3 regions of the Romboutsia sp. LXY-2 genome follow, and region 2 is predicted to be linked to each of the others. Evidence: riboswitches for the same ligand, from Rfam matches in the RefSeq annotation. Region 2 holds a riboswitch; each other region holds the start of a gene.
The links. Region 2 has a riboswitch for cyclic di-GMP ahead of ACI48P_RS15105 (NPCBM/NEW2 domain-containing protein). Riboswitches for the same ligand answer to the same signal wherever they lie in the genome.
Positions count from the first base shown of each region.

Region 1: another riboswitch for cyclic di-GMP. It lies ahead of ACI48P_RS16440 (LuxR C-terminal-related transcriptional regulator); the one in region 2 lies ahead of ACI48P_RS15105 (NPCBM/NEW2 domain-containing protein).
Region 3: another riboswitch for cyclic di-GMP. It lies ahead of ACI48P_RS00965 (NPCBM/NEW2 domain-containing protein); the one in region 2 lies ahead of ACI48P_RS15105 (NPCBM/NEW2 domain-containing protein).

Region 1 covers NZ_JBKFGI010000011.1:91,750-97,878, forward strand. The annotation lists gene ACI48P_RS16425 (sensor histidine kinase) at 530-1,165, shown strand; gene ACI48P_RS16430 (response regulator transcription factor) at 1,243-1,845, opposite strand; gene ACI48P_RS16435 (LytR/AlgR family response regulator transcription factor) at 2,057-2,779, shown strand; gene ACI48P_RS16440 (LuxR C-terminal-related transcriptional regulator) at 2,844-3,449, opposite strand; cyclic di-GMP riboswitch class II at 3,474-3,557, opposite strand; gene ACI48P_RS16445 (hypothetical protein) at 3,812-3,979, opposite strand; gene ACI48P_RS16450 (adenosylcobalamin-dependent ribonucleoside-diphosphate reductase) at 4,057-6,129, opposite strand, start outside.
Region 2 covers NZ_JBKFGI010000008.1:298,365-304,493, reverse strand. The annotation lists gene ACI48P_RS15105 (NPCBM/NEW2 domain-containing protein) at 1-4,169, opposite strand, end outside; cyclic di-GMP riboswitch class I at 4,329-4,412, opposite strand; gene ACI48P_RS15100 (APC family permease) at 4,544-5,860, opposite strand; gene ACI48P_RS15095 (gamma-glutamyl-gamma-aminobutyrate hydrolase family protein) at 5,893-6,129, opposite strand, start outside.
Region 3 covers NZ_JBKFGI010000001.1:205,607-211,735, reverse strand. The annotation lists gene ACI48P_RS00980 (cupin domain-containing protein) at 1-145, opposite strand, end outside; gene ACI48P_RS00975 (FUSC family protein) at 315-1,244, opposite strand; gene ACI48P_RS00970 (DUF5616 domain-containing protein) at 1,358-1,567, shown strand; cyclic di-GMP riboswitch class I at 1,567-1,649, shown strand; gene ACI48P_RS00965 (NPCBM/NEW2 domain-containing protein) at 1,834-6,129, shown strand, end outside.

The DNA of each region.
Region 1 (6,129 bases), on a different contig from region 2:
ATTAAAAGATAACTACTATAATGGAGTCTCTTTAATAGGCTTAAAATTAGCATTTTCTTGCTTTTTTATGGGAATTTCATACTATTTAGTTAGAGCTAAGTTTGCTAAATTTTTATATATATTTTTATTGCAAGACATTTTTATCACCGTAATATTTTGGAATACTAGCTTTTTAGATTTCTTTTTTCTAAATAATCTAAATTCCTTTAATCCTAATATATATACAATAGTTATTGCCATAGCCCAATTTATAATGTGTTATCCATTTGTAAAGTTATATTTGGATAAAAAAATTATTCCATCACTTTATATGGGAAATGATGTTCTATGGAAATATACATCAAAACTTTTAATTTGCTTATGCTTTGTATCAATAATACTAATGTTTTATTTTGAATTTTATGATGACTTATCATTTAGACGTATCTTTGCCCGATACTCAAGCTTACTAGTCATGTATTATGTTATACATACACATATTAAAATAATAAATGAGGTTGAACAAAATTCGAAATTAGAGAAGCAATCTATGTATATGTCAAGAGTTGTTACTCTTCTTCAAGAACAATATTCTAGTATTACTGAAAATATTAAAGAGACCAGAGCTGCACGCCATGATTTGAGACACCACTTAATGGTTATTGGCGGTTACTTGAATATGAAGGACTATGAAAATCTAACATCTTATGTTAATAGTTATGCAAATACTCTACCAACTAAGGTTGATACTCGTATTTGCAATAATTATGCTATTGATGCTCTTCTTCAACAATATTTATCGATTGCTCAGGATAAGAATATTAAGATTGATACAAAATTACAACTTGATAACAATACGTCCATTAAAGATTGTGATTTATGTGTAATATTTGGTAACTGTATTGAAAATGCAATGGAAGCTTCCCATGCTATTCCATCAGATAAACGAAGTATACTAATAAAATCTCGATATCATAATGATATGCTTATAATTGCAATAGATAATAACTTTAATCGCAGAGTAGTAATAAAAGACCAAGTATACCTTTCATCAAAGCGTTCTTATCAATATCAAGGTATAGGCTTATGTTCCGTTCGTGACATTGTAACCAAATATAATGGTGAAATGAAAATTGAGACCATTGATAATATATTTAGGCTATCGATAATGATAAAAATTAAATAAACTAATTAAATACTTAAGGCTAAACCACAAAATAGAACTGCATAATTACAGTCCTATTTTTATAATGGTTTAGCCATTTAAAATTTCCTATTATTAAAAACATATAAGGTTATTTGTATCCTATCTTTTAAACTTAATTTTGATAATATATTTGAAATATGCTTCTTTACTGTATTTGTACTTATACATAATTCATTTGCAATTTCTAAATTAGACTTTCCCTTTGACACCAACATTGTAATTTCTTTTTCTCTTGCTGTTAAGTCTTTAAACGTAGCTATACTATTATGGCCTTGAACAATTGTATCTAATAACTCTACATCATGATATTTTTTCCCTTTTTGTATTTGATTTAGTGCCCAAGGAATACTTTCCGAATCAATGTTAGGTAAAATATATGCATCAAAACCAAGTTCTATGGCTTTTCCAAAAATTGATTTATCTTCTTCAAAATCTAGTATCATTATTTTAATGTTTTTCTTATCTTTAATATTTTTCAAGAAGTTTAAATATTTAATATTCCCATTATTTGTATCTGTAATTATTGTATCAATTCCTTCTAAATCTAATTTTTCATAAGTGTTACATTGCACAATACTTGATACAATACTTTCACCATCTAATATATTTATTAATCCGCTTCTAATAATTAATGAACTTGAAACTACTAGTATATTCATATTTCCCCCATACTTCTGTAAACAGCTATTTGTTTCTTCTTTATATTTATATAACTTAATTGTAATAAAATAAGAAATTTATATAAGTATCATTTCGTAATTTGGTAATTTATGGTGTAAATAGAAATCAACTCTAATAATTTTTCTGAAAATTAATGTTATAATAAATATAATAATTTTATTGTAAAACTATATTTTGAGAGGTGTTTACTTGCGAATAATAATATGTGATGACTTAGAAACCGATAGAATGACTCTTTACGATAATATTAAAAACTATTGTTTTTTAAATAAATATTATATTGATATAATTACATGTAGTAATAGTAATGATCTATTTAATAATTTTGAGGAGAATAAAATCAACCTTATATTTTTAGATATTTATCTAAATGATAATAGTGATATGACTGGTATTGATATTGCAAGAAAAATTAGAGAAATAGATTCAAGCTGTATTATAATTTTTACTACTGTTAGTAATGAGCATGCCCTTGATGCATTCTCTGTGTATGCATTTGATTACTTGGTTAAACCAATAAAATCTGAAGTTCTTCTAAACACTTTAAATAGATGTTTTTCACTATTATCACAGCCTTCAAAGTATATTGAAGTCTTATCTAATAGATTATTAATAAAGATTCTACAAAAAAATATCTTATATATTGAAGTATTTAATAAATATTGTTTGATACATACTACCTCTGATTCAATAAAGACGTATATGACATTATCTCAGATTGAAAAATTATTAGATTCTGATATATTTTTAAGATGCCATAGAAGCTATATTGTAAACTTGGAGCATGTGAAAAATTATTCTGATTGTGATTTTCTTTTATCTAATGGAAGCCAGGTACCTATTTCTAAGGATAAAAAGATTTCAATCAAACAGGTATATCTAGACTATTTATTTAATTTAACTAGAGCTTAAAAATGTTACTGAAATTAGACTAGTGGAAATAAATTTTTCACTAGTCTAATCTTATTTTTATATTTTATAATACTAATAGCCCCTTGTCGTAAGCATATATTGCTGCTTGAATTCGGTCTTTTAAATTTAGTTTAGAGAAAATATTGCTGGTATGTTTTTTTACTGTATGTTCAGTTATAAATAAGTCCTTTGATATTTCAAAATTACTTTTACCTTTTGCTATGCATATTAGTATTTCTCTTTCTCTTTTTGTAAGTTCATCCACTTGTTCTGTACTTTTTCTTGATATATAATTTTCTATAAAATCTCCATCGTAATATTTTTTTCCTTTAGATAATTGTTTTACAGCATAAGCTATATCTTCTGAATCGATATTTGCCAATATGTATCCATCTACTCCTGCCTTCATACATTTTGAAAATATACTTTTATTTTCATAAAAATCTAATATCATGATTTTGGCATTAGTCTTACATTTTATTTCTCTAATATAATCTAAATATTGTTCATTATTCTTGTTTAAATCGATAAGTATTAAATCATAATTTCCTTCATATGCTTCTGAAAATATATGACTTTCTGTAATGTCTCTTACACAGTTTTCTTTTGATAATATGCCTTCTATACCTTTTCTAATTATAAGTGATTCTGATATTACAATAACTTGCATATTTATTCCCCCTTAAAAATATACCAGTTATTTAGCCGGTTGCACTACTAGCTCCATATATCTCTAAGTGCCCACATATAAGATATATTTCTTCACTTCTAAAAACTATTTTTTTCTTCACTTAAAAGATTAATAATTTTAATACTTTTTAATTATATTTTAAATTAATTTTTAATGGTTGTAATCATAATGGGGTAGTAATTTTAATGGTACTTTAGAATAATTTAGATTCCTAATTATTACATTTTTCTACAATAAAATAAAGTAGTCTAGCTTTTATGCTAAACTACTTTATTTTCATAGACTATAACCTCTTAATAGTAAAGAAATCATTATTTCTCAAACATTACTTATATGCACTACTAGTATACCTCTACTTGTCTACTTAACTTAATAACTTTTTTGTGCTCACAGTTTGCTTTATGCTTGTCTCTTTCTTCAAAGCTCCAAAACAATTCACCACAGTATCTACACACAAATATTATACCTTTATTATTATCTAGCGAACTATTTAATTCATTATTATCCATTCTTTCTCCTTGTACTAATACCCAGACTTCTTTTTATATACTCTAAGTATTATCAGGATTCTTATCTTTAATACTACTTAATTGCACTTACTATAACCACACTGCATACAAATAGCGCAACCACCTGTAGGTATTATTGCTTCATTACCACACTCTGGGCAAACAAATCTTTCACTTTCATGTTCTTTATTACTATCTTTATTATGTTCAGCATTACTTTCCTTCTTAACTTCTTTTACATTTTTCTCTTCTGTCTTTTCTTCGCTACTTTCTTTATCTTCACTTTTCTTGTTCTTATTTTTATCGTTTAATAGTACACCACTTCTCTTACATCCATCACGATATATTGTTATTCCCTTAAGATTATTTTTCCAAGCTAACATATATATATCGTAAACATCTTTAGGAGTAGCTTGATAAGGAAGATTTATTGTTGATGAAATTGATGCATCAATGTATTTTTGCCAAGCATTTTGCATTTCTATTCTTTCTTTAGGGCTTAAAGTCATAGCTGTTACAAAGATGTCTGGTAGATCTTTTTCATCTATTAAATCCTTCACATCCATGTATTGTTCAACTATTGGAGTGTATACCTTGTAATATACATCCTTGTCATGTAGTGTCTCTGTCTTTCTTGTGTAGGACGTATTAAACATTGGCTCTATTCCACCACTTATTCCAAGCATTGTTGAAATTGAACCTGTTGGTGGTATTGTAAGTATTTGAGAATTTCTAAGACCATATTTTTCAACTAGTTCTTTAACATCTTGCTCTACGTTATTTTTGAAGAACTCTGAACTAAATAAGGCTTCTTTGTTGTAATTTTCATAAGTTCCTTTTGCTTTTGCTATCAGTGCTGACTGTTTTACTGCCGCATTTAGCATTGTTTTTGATAAAGTTTCGCAAAGGTCTATAGCTTCTTTTGAGCCATATCTTATGTTTAGCTTTATCATCATATCAGCAATTCCCATTACACCAAGACCTATTTGTCTGTATTTACCTACTGTTTCTTTTTGCTCTTTTAATGGATGTAAATCTAGTCCTTCTTCTAATACTTCATTAAGTGCTACTACACTTTCATGGACACAGTCTTTAAATTTCTCTATATCAAATATTGCGTTATCTGTAAATGGTTCTACTATAAATTCAGATAAATTTATTGAGCCCAATAAACAACTACCTCCTGCTGGTAATGGCTCCTCCGCACATGGATTAACTCCTGCATATTTAAATTCTTTATCTTCACTTAATAAATGATTTTTCTCAATGTGGTCCCAAAATAGTATTCCTGGTTCTGCATAGTCCCAGTTGTTTACTACTAACTTCATGAAAAGCTCATAAGCATCTACTACCTTACTTACAACTTCACCCGTTGAGTCTACTACAAATTTACACTCATACTTTTCTTTATTTTCAACAGCTTTCATAAACTCATCATTTATTCTAACTGATATATTTGCCTTAGTTACTCTTTCTAAATCTGTCTTTATATCTATAAATTCTCCAATATCAGGATGATTAACATCCATTGATATCATTAATGCTCCTCGTCTTCCTCTTTGTCCTATTAGCCCTGTTGTCATACTGTATAAATCCATAAAGGATACTGCACCTGTAGTTGTCTTAGCTGAGTTATGCACAGCTGATCCTTTTGGTCTTAGTTTTGAAATATCAAAGCCTACTCCTCCACCATAGCTAAAGGTTCTTGCTAGTCTTTTAGCTGTGTCAAAGATACTTTCTATACTATCTTCAGGTGGTGTTAATACGTAGCAATTTGAGTAGGTTACTTTTATACCTTCCTTTGGCAATCCTCTATTTGCTAATATTCGCCCTGCAAATAAGAACTTTCTCTCTTTTATTAGCTTTGCTATTTTCTTATTGCCTCCAGATATTCTTTCTATCCATTCGTTGAAAGACTCATTGTTGTATTGATATTTATTGCTCCATATGGATTTTTGAAGTTCGTCCATTTTCCATTTTGTACTTCTAATATCTGATCTTTTTTCTCTGTATAAGATGTATTTTTTAGCTACATCTTTTCTATTTGATTCCATAAGTAATAGCTCTACAGTATCTTGAATTTCTTCTACTGTAATTTCATCTTTGCTATTTATAAGGTCTTCTATTTTTAATGATATTTCTTCTGCAAG
Region 2 (6,129 bases):
TAGCTATTTTCTTGTAGCAACATATCTACGCCTAATAATGCTTCAAAGTTTTCGTATCCTTTACCTGATAAATCATAAGTTATCTTTCCATTTGCGTGTATTCCAAATCCTTTATCAGAGGTCTTTATTTCTCCATTTACCCTACCTTTTATATTAGTATTCCTTCTTGGTGTTCCCCACTGAGTCTCTACTGAATTCCATTCTTCATCAGATAAATAATCATAATCACTAACAACATTTACATTTAATATTTCTTTAGTAGTTACTCCTTCATCTGTAATAACATATTCTATTGGATAAGTTCCCTTTTTAGTAGTATCAATATTACCATTTACTACAATCTTAGAAGTTATTTCTTCACCGCTATAACTATACGCTTTTGCTAAATCCATTTTATTAAATTCTTCATTTAACTTAATACTTATCTGATTTTGCTGTAATTTTATAATAGGTGTATGTGAATTTATTTCAGTAGCTTTTCCTTCGTTTAGTCTTTTATCAAAAGGTACAACTTTGTACATATTATTTTCTTCAAAATTTGTTCCTTTATCTATAAAACTACCTGTAGATGTAAATCCTACCAATTTATTATTTCTATAAATTTCATATCCCATTAAATGTTCTTTGGATTCTTTATCTATATCGAAAGATAATTTTACATTTTCTCCTTCTTGAGTAATTGATACTTTTACGTTCGGTTCTTGAGTAAATCCTTCACCTTTATATTCTATATAATCATAATTTGCGTACCATATTTTCTTATCTGGCTTTTTGTATTTGCTTACAAGTTCTTTAGTTTCATTAGACACCCAGAATCCATGTCTTTCAAAGTATTCAGTTAAGTCTAGTTCTAAAGCTATACTTGAATAGTATGCTAGTTTATTTAATTTATCATTACTTTCATTACCAACCTCTAGTGATACATTGTTTTCTCTGTATAAACTATTTAGTTTAGCCCAATATCCTGGATATGTCATTTCTAATTGCCAAAATACTGCTAGCTTTTCAAAGAAATCACCATCATTATAGATATTGTTATCCGTTGCTAATACGTTTTTATATACATGGCTTTCAAAAGGAATTCTTTTGTTTGGTTTATTATAGTAATAAGATGAATATTGAGGTAGCATATTATTAGTTACTTCTCCAATCGTTCTTACACCTATATCCATTTTATGTCCTATCTCATGATCGACACCCCATCCACCAACATCAGTTAGTAAATTAACCATGACATCACGTTGAACTCCTATATGGCCACCTGCAGCATACATATATCCATAGGGCTGTGCAAGTCTTATATTTTCTCTAGTATATTTTATATCATTAGTTTCATTTCTTCCGTCTATACCTTGATATTTAAAAAGCATATCCATATGGTCATCCCACATCTTTACAGAATCCATTGGATTTTTTCCTTGATTTATAAATGCTTCATATGCACCTGTTGCAGTACCTGTTATTACCATGTGATCTGTAACTAATTCAAAGGTATCTATTACTTTTCTTTCCATTACATCTGGCTTATTTTTTGAATCTTCATCTACATTTTTCTTATACTCTTTTAATAAATTTATAAATTCTTCTTCATTAGTATTTTTATCAAATATAGGGAAAGCTTCTACACCTTTCGCAAATCTTATAGTAGGTGCTTTTCCTTGTTGTTCCTCTGTATAAGGATTTACTATGTATACTGGCCCTCCTGGTGTTACACTATGCTTATACCAGCCATCATCTTGAGTAACTTTCGGAACTGTTATTACATTCTTTCCAGGATGTAATGATACTGTTCTTCCCCAGCTAGCAAAACTTCCTTCTTGTTGAGAGAACATAAGCTGCGGAAGTGGCTTACCTTCTTCAACATCAACATATACAGTAACAGTCTCTCCAGGCATAGCAACTACCCCTGTTGGTTGATTATTATTACCAAATCCAAACTTAAGATTTTTATCATTATGAGCATTTCTATCACCTTGTTGCTCTACAACTACAGTTTTTATATTTTGAAGTTGACCTGATATTATAGATTTAGCATCTTCTATGTCTTGTTTAAATAAATTGTATAAAGGATGATTTTTAACTTCTTCTTCTAATTTATTTAATCTTTCTATAGAATTAAATTCTTCACTTACACTATCCATAGCTATACTTGTAAATAATCTATCCATCTTTTCTGATGTAATATCTTGTCTATAAAGTCTTAAATCCCCTATTGATGCCCAATCTTGATTGGCTTTATCAAATACTAACTTCACTCTTTTAGCTTTTGTTGGATTAAATCTTATTTCTAGCACATCATTTGTAGTCGTATATCTACCTTCACTAACTTTTTGGAAATTATCTCCTGTGCTCACCGGCGATATATATATACTAAAGTTTTCTGCAAACCCTTTACCACCATTTCTAGATTTATAAGTTAAACGATTTATAACTTCAGCTTGATCTAATGTTAAAGTGACCTCATTTTTAAATGATTCACTATTAGGTCTTCCTGTTTCCCAATGTGTGTTAACATCTTCATCTATTGCATACTCAATTAAAGAATTTCCATATCTTCCACCGTTATTTTCTATTTTTGATATATTGTTACTTTGGACTCTATACTCTTCATCATAAGTATTTATATATTCACTATAAAATACATCGAATTTTTTTATATTAGCACTTCCTGCTTCTATCTTACCAAATTCCACTAATTCTTTTGCTATATTTATTTTTTCTATATACTCATTCTCTAAAGCATGTCCTTTAACTGCTTCAAATAAGTTGTCAATCGCTTGGACTGTAGAAAACTCTGGATTTACTTCATTCATACTAGAATCTGTAAATAGTCTGTCCATCTTGTCTTTTACTATATCTTCTTTGTATAATCCAAACTCATTAGCTAGTGCCCAGTTTTCATGACCTTCTTTATATACAAATTTAACTCTTCTTAATTCTGTTGGTTTAAACTTTATCTCTAAAGTATCTGATGTTATACTATGGCTTCCCGAACTTATCTTTTCAAATGTATCTCCGCTAGTTGTTTTTGATCCATAAATATCAAAAGACTTAGCAAACCCTCTAGATACTTTATTTAGATAAGTTATTCTATCTATTGTAGTAAGGTCGTCTAAAGTTATGATTACATCATTGGTAAAGCTTGAATTGTTTGTTTTACCAGAATGCCAATTTGTATTAACATCTCCATCTATAGCTCTATCTACTGAGTTACTAGCATATTGACCACCATTTGTAGTTATGCTAGTTATATTTTCTCTTTTTATTTTAAAATCTTCATCGTACTTTGCTAACCTATCATCATTACTTGATAAAAACTTTGATACCTTAGCATCTACATACTCTAAATTTTTACTTTCTAATAATATTCTTGCATTATCTATATCTTCTTTTATATCTTCATAAAGAGGATGAGTCATAGCCTCAGCTTCAAATTTATCTAATTTTTCTAAGGTATTAAATTCTTCATTTATTTGATTTTTTTGTTCATTTGTAAATATGTTGTACATTTTATCTATCATAGAATCTTCACTATAAAACATAAACTCTGATGCAGATGCCCAGTTCTGATTAGCTTCTTTAAATTTAAACTTTACTCTTTTAAAGTCAGTTGGATTAAACTTTATTTCAACTAGGTCTCCAGTTGAACCGCTATATTCTCCACTAGTTGCTAAGGTAAAATCATCTCCTTCATCAGTTAGTGATGTATATACTTCTACTTGTTGTGCAAATCCTTTACCTTTAGCTCCATCTTGTCTTGCTGCATATACTATTCTACTTATATTAGTTATTTCATCTAATGTAATTACTACTTCATTTTTAAAATCTGTATTATTTGGTTTCCCTGTTTCCCAATGTGTACTTAAATTTCCGTCAATAGCTCTATATATTACTGATGATCCATAGTTTCCACCATTGTTAGTTATTGAAGTTATTTTAGAATTGTCAACCTTGAATACCTTATTGTATTCTTCTAAATATTTACTATAAAATAAATCAAATTTACTTATAGTTGCTTTTGTTGACTGTGTTTCTTGAGTTTTTTCCTCTGATACACTCTGAACTATTTCACTGCTTTCTAGTTCTTGTGCTAAAACACCGATTGTGCTTGCTGAAAAGTTTGAGATTATCGCAACCATAGTTATAGCTGCTATTTTTTTCTTATGCATTTTATCTTCCTCCTGAATTAAATTCCCCATCAGAAGTACATTAAAAAAAGCTACTCAAAAGAGTAGCTTTTATACCTAATAAATCTAATACTTTGCACCATAAATATGCATCAGTATTTTAAATTAACTAAGCTTAAAAACAAAAAGTATAATGTACTCTTTGGCAACTGGCTAGCATAGTTATAAACCTTAGCCCCTATAGCTTTGCGTCCCTAAATTTCCCTAGGTTTGCCTATTATATTTTCTAAGCTTAAATTACCATAATTTTGCAATAATTTCAATTATTTTTTCTTTTTCTATAAATTTTTTTAAATTTATTTTATATATTATCTATAAATTTTCCCGTATTTATTATTTTATAATTATAAATATTACTAAGCCTTAGCATCATTATTTTTCTTAGAGTATATCCTAGTCATATATAAGTATATAGGAACTACAAATATCATACCACCTAATCCCCAAACTATCTTCATAGGTGCATCTATACCTGCTTTTATAAGCAATACTATACTTACCGCTACTGCAAATATTGGTATAATAGCTCCTCCAGGTATTTTAAAGTTTACTTCTTTACCTGCATATTTCTTTCTTAATATTAGTACGGCTAAGCAAGTAGGTATATATTGAATAAATCTAGATACAACACTTATTTGAGATAATGTTGTAAATGATCCTGACCATGCTATTAATAAAGTTCCTATAACAGACACAATAACTGCTATATATGGAGATTCGTTTTTATTAGTTTTGCTAAAAGATTTAGGCATTAATCCTTGATCTACTAAAGCTTTAGCTGATCTTGGTGTAAATATAGATGATGCAATATTTATACCTCCAACAGATACTATAGTTCCTATAGTTATTACATAACCACCTATAGGTCCTACCATTTTAGTAGCAGCATCTGCAACAGGAGTAGATGATCCTACTAGTCCATCTCCTAACACACCTATACTTATAGCTAATATAAGTACATATATTACTGATACAACAAACATTACTGTTACTAATGCTTTAGGTACATTTTTCTTAGGATTTTCCATATCTTTCGCTGCAACAGCTAGAGACTCAAATCCTGTAAAAGCATAGAATAAAGATATTGATACTGCTACAAATGCAGATGAAGTACTTTGACCTTCTGGTATTATTACAAAAGGTGTAAAATTAGAACCTTTCATGAAGAATATACCTACAGCTATAAATAACACTATTGGAACTAATTTTCCTATAGTCATTATATTATTTAGGTTCTTAGATTGCTTCATACCCATAAGGTTTATCGCTCCAAGACCTCCAACTAAAATACCAATTATTATATTTTTAGTAAATGGTTCTGCTGCTTGTGGCCATACAGATGACAATGTAACTGCAAAGAAGTTTGCCATAGTCGCCCAAGCAATCATACTAACTATCCATTTCATAAATCCAACTTCAAATCCAACAAACTCTCCAAATGCCTCTTTTGCATAAAGATACGGTCCTCCATCAGTATCAAACCAACTTCCAGCTTCAGCAAAACATAAAGCAATAGATACTGCTAAAATCATACAGAAACCTAATACTAATATACTAGACGGACCTACATTTGTATAAGCATCCCCTGGTAGACCAAATATACCTGAACCTATTATTGCATTGATACCTAATAATACAATACTCCAAAACCCTAATTTAGCACTTTTTTCCATCGTAATTCCTCCTCATACACTTTCTTGTATGCTTATAGTTTTTTTGTACTAGCTGCTTCTTTTACTAGCGCCTTAAATATTTTTTTCATACTATCACAATCTTTAGTCATCATTTCTGGATGCCATTGTATTCCTATTACAAATTCATCCCCTTCTTTTTCTATAGCTTCAACTAATCCATCTTTTGCTGTAGCAGAAACAATATATCCTGGCGCAACCTTATTAACACCTAAGTGATGGAAACTGTTCACTAAAACCTCTTTTTCACC
Region 3 (6,129 bases), on a different contig from region 2:
TCCAAAGTGTCCTTTCTCCTTCAAATTTTGTTTTTAAATCATTTGATGTAATACTTTCACTTGAAAGAAAGGTTTGTTTAAAATATCCACCTTCTACATGTTTTTCAAGATCTAAATTTTTTATGAAATACTCTGCTGAATACATATGTACTTCCTCCGATTCTATTTTAATATTTAATATATAAGTTTATTTGTAATTTATTATAAATAAAATAATAATAAATTACAAATAAACTTAGGATGATATGAATCAGTCTAAGCATAAATAATATATTTATGTTTTTAAACATAATAAAACAGATGAAAGATAAATATTATTCTTCATCTGTTTTATTGTTGTCTAATTCTATTCCAATCTTAACTAAATTTTCATTAAGAATATAGTATCTACTTAAAATTTTACTCAAATGATAATTAAAAACTGGGCTCTTAACATCGTCTATTTCCCAGCTGATATTATCGTCTGGATATAATTCTTTCAAATTTCTATAATTAAAATTACTTAAAAATAGCTTTCTTTCTAAATGCATAATAGATTGAATATGAAAATACAACTCCCTACAAAGGGTTATTAAATTTTCAATAGACTTTTCCTTTTCTTCGAAATTTATATTCTCATCGATTCTGTCATAGTCTACAGAAACCACAAGTTCAGTATGTGTTTTTTCAAGCACACCAATAAGTGACTCCAATTTTTCAATATCAAATATTACTTTTTTCTTTTTTAAAATCTTAGAATTAAGAAATTTATCAATACTTAATGATATGTTCTCTAAGGTGTTGATTACATCTTTTGCATGATTAGGTCTTGCTAAAAAGTAGTTAATACAAATACCTATAAATACACCCACTGAGTTATCAATTACTCTTTGAATAGAATGATCTATCAAATTAGGACCTATAGCCCCTAAATTTATAGATAAAAAAGTAACTGTAGCGATAGATACTTCATCTTTCATCTTTAGGTAAAGACACAAATATATTGTTAATATAGCTCCAAGACCACAGATTATAGCACTGTTAGGCATTAAGAAATATGTAACTAAGAAACCTATAATACCTCCTAATATAGTCCCTTTTATTCTGCTAAGACCTTTTACTACTGATCCTTTTACTGAAGTTTGTATAGACATCATACAAGCTATGGCAGCATAAAGAGGGGTCTTTACTATCAATGGTGAAAGTAGTATTGATAAATATATTCCTAGTCCTGTTTTTATTGTTCTCATTCCTATATTCTTCATAAGTAATAAGGTTTATCCTCCAAATTATTAATATCCTATAGTATATATTATTTTGATAATTATACTAGATTAAAACAATAAATTCAAATATAAATACAACAATAAGGTGATAAATATCAATCAGAAATAGCATTAAGCTAATAGGTAAATTTTTAGAAAAACATAATTGTAAACAAGTCAAAATTTATCTAGACTCACCGGTATCTAATTCTGGCAATCTAAGATATAAGATACTAGAGTGTTTTAATGAATTTGATATAGATATTAATTTTGAATTTGTAAAAATATTGTATATATTTGGAATAATATGGTATAATCTATAAAAATAAATAGGCAAAACTAGAGAAATCTAGTGACGCAAAGCTAAAGGGGCTAAGGTTTTAACTATGCCAGCCAGTTGCCAGAGATTGTATGTCTTTGTATTACGACGATTATACTTATATTTGTTGTGCAAACTTTAGCTACTCTAAAATTGGAGTAGCTTTTTTTAGCAACGGATGAAGTCGTTGGTGCCATGAAGCAAGGCGAATTTTGTTACAAAGAACTTTAACTGGGGGAAAATAAAAATACAAGTTAGAGGGAGAAGATTATGAAATTTAGAAAGCTAGCAATAGGTCTATCTGTAGTAACAGCAATAAATGCAGGTACACCTGCAATAAAAGTATTTGCAGAGGAATTAAGTGCAAATATTAAAACTGTAGAAAGTTATAGCAATGACAGTCAAATACATAATACACAAACAAGAATAAATAAATTTTTAGCATTAGAGTCAAAAAATTTATCTCAATATGATGATTCATACAAAATTGATAACAGTAATATACAGTCTATAACTACTAACGGTGGAAACTCTTTAGGAGGACCTATAGGAGATGCAGTGGATGGAGATATAAATACATATTGGCATACAGGAAAGTTAAATAGTGATATATTTACAAATGAGGTTATAGTTGAGTTTAAAGAAAATATAGATATAGGTAGAATAGTTTATGGAAATAGAAGAGGCATAGATAGAGGATTTGCAGAGAAATTTTCTATATATGGAGCTAGTTCAAGTGATTCAGAATTTGTAAAAATAGCTGATGGAGAACATAAAAATACACAAGATTTTTTAGAAATAGATTTTGAAAAAAATAATGTAAAAAAGATAAAGTTCGTATTTGATAAAGGAACAGCTAACTGGGCAAGTATTTCTGAAATGTGGTTTTATAAAGAAGATGAAGTAATAAATAAGATGAATAGACTATTCACTGATAATACTTTAAGTGTAGTAAGTGAAGAGTTTAACTCAATAGAAAAAATAGATGCTTTAGAGAATGAACTTAAAACACACCTTTTATATGATGCATACAAAGAAAAATTAGAAGATGCAAAGGTACTTGTAGAAAGCGATAAAGTAGTAGCAACTGAAGCCAAAATAACTTCATTTGATTTTTATGATAATGAAAAATATAATGAAGTATTTAAAATGGACAATTCAAACATAGAGTCAATTAAGAATAATGCAGGACATAACATGAATAAACCTCTAAGTTATGCAACTGATGGAGATATAAACACTGCATGGGAAAGTAATACAGTAAACTCTGATACATTTAAAAATGAATTAGAATTAGTTTTTAAAGAAAAAGTTGTATTAGATAGAGTAGTTTATGGAGCTAGGCAATCTGATAGCAAAGGATTTGCAGAGGAGTTTGAGATATATGGCTCAAAAACAACTTCAGGAGATACATATGAATTAGTAGCAACAGGAAAACATAACGTAGTAAAAGGGCTAATAGAAGCTAACTTTAATCCAACTGAATTTAAAAGAATGAAGTTTAAATTTAATAAAGGAAAAGATAACTGGGCTACAATTAGTGAAATTGCTTTTTATAAAGAAGATTTAGTCTCAGAAAAAATGGATAGACTGTTCATTGATAATACTTTAAGTGTAGTGAGCGAAGAGTTCAATACTATAGAAAAATTAGAAGAACTTGAAAATGAAGTGAAAATACATCCATTATATGATGTATATAAAGAAAAAATAGAAAATGCTAAAATTTTGTTAGCTAATGAACAAATAAAGCCAAGCCAAGCAATTACATCTCAATATGAACTATATGAAAATAGCGCATATAACGAAAGGTTTCAAATAGATAAAAGTAATATAAAATCTATAAAAAACAATGCAGGATATTATTCATCTCAAGTTATAGCAAATGCAATAGATGGTGATTTAAATACATACTGGGAAACAAATAAAGCTAATGGAGCAGACTTTAATAATGAAGTAGAAATAGAATTTAAAGAAAATATTGTACTAGATAGAATTGTTTACGGAGCTAGACAAGTTGATACAAAAGGTTTTGCTGAAGAATTTGAAATATATGGTTCAAAAACTTCTGAGGGCGATACATATCAATTAATATCAACAGGTTCTCATAATAGAGTAAATGGATTAGTAGAAGCGAAATTTAATCCAACAGAGGTTAAGAGAATAAAGTTTAAGTATAAAAAATCTAATCAAAACTGGGCAACGGCAAATGAATTTTTATTCTACAAACAAGATGAAATAAATGAAAAGCTAAACAATATGTTTATAGATGGAACTATGACAAGCTTAAAAGAAGAATTTAATTCTAAGGAAGCTATAGATTTATTACAAAATGAAGTTAATAATCATCCTAATAAAGAAAGATTACAAGAGTTTATAGATAGAGCTTATTCAGTTATAAACAATGATTTTGAAAAAGACCAAATCAAAATAACTCTACCTCAACTTGGTGATGTACATGGTCATGCTAGTGATAATTTATTAATGTCTTCATTTGGTACAAACTTTATAACAACAGGTATAGTTGCAAAGCCAGGTGAAGTTATAGAAGTTTACGTTGAGGCTAATAAAGATGAGCCACTACCGCAGATAGTATTTTCTCAATCACAAGGTCATTATGGAAATTGGAGAAGAAATTATCAATTAAAACAAGGATACAATAAATTTATAGTACCTGAAATATACGATGAAAACTGGACACATAAAGCTAACAAAGGTGGAGCGATATATTTATTAAATCCATATACAAATGAAAATCAAAGTAAGGCACCGGTAGTATCTATCGAAGGAGGACAAAAATTCCCAGTATTTAATACAGGTGATAATCAAGCTCAGTTTATAGAAGAGTTGAAAGCTTATAAAGAATATATGGATGCAAATCCAGATACAGCAGTAGATATATTTGAATATAATTCAGATAGAATATTATTTACAGGTACTGCAAGTGATGCTTATCAAGTGTTTGTAAATGAAGGTATAGATGTTGAAGAGGGGATAAATGTTTGGAGTGATAGATTTGAAGACGGATTTAAATTTGCAGGTCTAGAAGACGATAAAACACAACAACAGCACGACTCTACAAATGTTAGAACCGCAGTCAGAGTTATGCAACCATTTGGAGGAGCGTATGCAGCATCAGACCATATAGGTATACAAAAACATGTTGCAGATGATTTCTTAAGAACTGATAAGAATAGCATAAAAGGTATAGCATGGGGAACTATGCATGAAGTTGGACATCAAATGGATATACCTCAAAGAACATGGGGAGAAGTAACTAATAATATGTGGGCTAATGAAATCTACATCAAAGAAGGTTTTGGTTGTAATCTAGATTATAATTATGTAGATAAAAATGTAGCACTAAACCATAATTATAAGGAAGTAAGTGGTGCTAATTTAGCAATGTTTGGACAACTAGAAGCTTATAAGGTTGGGTACTGGTCACAGTTAGAAAGAATGTATAGAGAGAAAAGACCAAGTATAGAAGATTATCAAGATAAAAAAGATACACTTGCAAAGTACTCTAGTGAGATAGTAGGTAAAAATCTAACAGAATACTTTGAAAGATATGGATTTACTTTATCTGAAGAAGCTAAAAACGAACTTTCTAAATTACCAGAATTAGATCAAAAAATATGGTACATACATTCAAATGCAAGGGATTATAAAGATAATGGATTTACTGATAGTTTAACTGTAAATGTGAACTCTAAAATAGATGAAAATAATAAAACTAATACCTTAACCTTTGATATGGATGAAGAAAACAAAAAGCATTTATTAGGATATGAAATATTAAAGGATGGAGTGGTTATAGGATTTAGCAGAACTAATCAGTTTGTTATTGAAAATATAGATATAACAGAAAACGCAAGATATGAGGTAATACCTTATGATTTAAAACTTAACCCTGGAAAAATCATAATTGTTAATGCATTTAAACCAAATATTAAGTCAGATGAAAAAATTACTTTAGCAGTAAATGAAAAATTTGATTTAAAAGAATATGTTGTCGCTACTAACTATAAGGGTGAAAAGCTAGAAAATATAGAAATAACTCATAATATAGATATATCTAAGGCTGGGATATATAATGTAGATTACAAAGTACTAGATAATGGAGTAGAGTCATTTGCTTCTATGCAAGTTGAAGTTGTAAGTGAATATGACTATTTATCAGATAAAGAATGGAAAAGTGTAAGTACACAGTATGGAACACCAAGAAAAAATACCAACATAAAAGTAAGAAGAAATGGTGAAATAAAAGAGTATGAAAAAGGATTTGGAATTCATGCAAATGGTGAAATTGTATATGATTTAAGTGATAAAGATTATGACACGTTTGAAGCTCTTTTAGGTGTGGATATGGGTATAGAATCACAAGATAGATCATCTATAACATTTAAAATAGTAGTAGATGGAAAAACAGTAAAAACTACAAATGTACTAAAACATAAAGATGATGCAGTATATGTAAGTGCTGATATAAAAGGAGCGAAAGAACTTAAGATAGAAATTCACGATGGTGGCAATGGAAATTCTTCTGACCATGCAGTTATAGCAAGC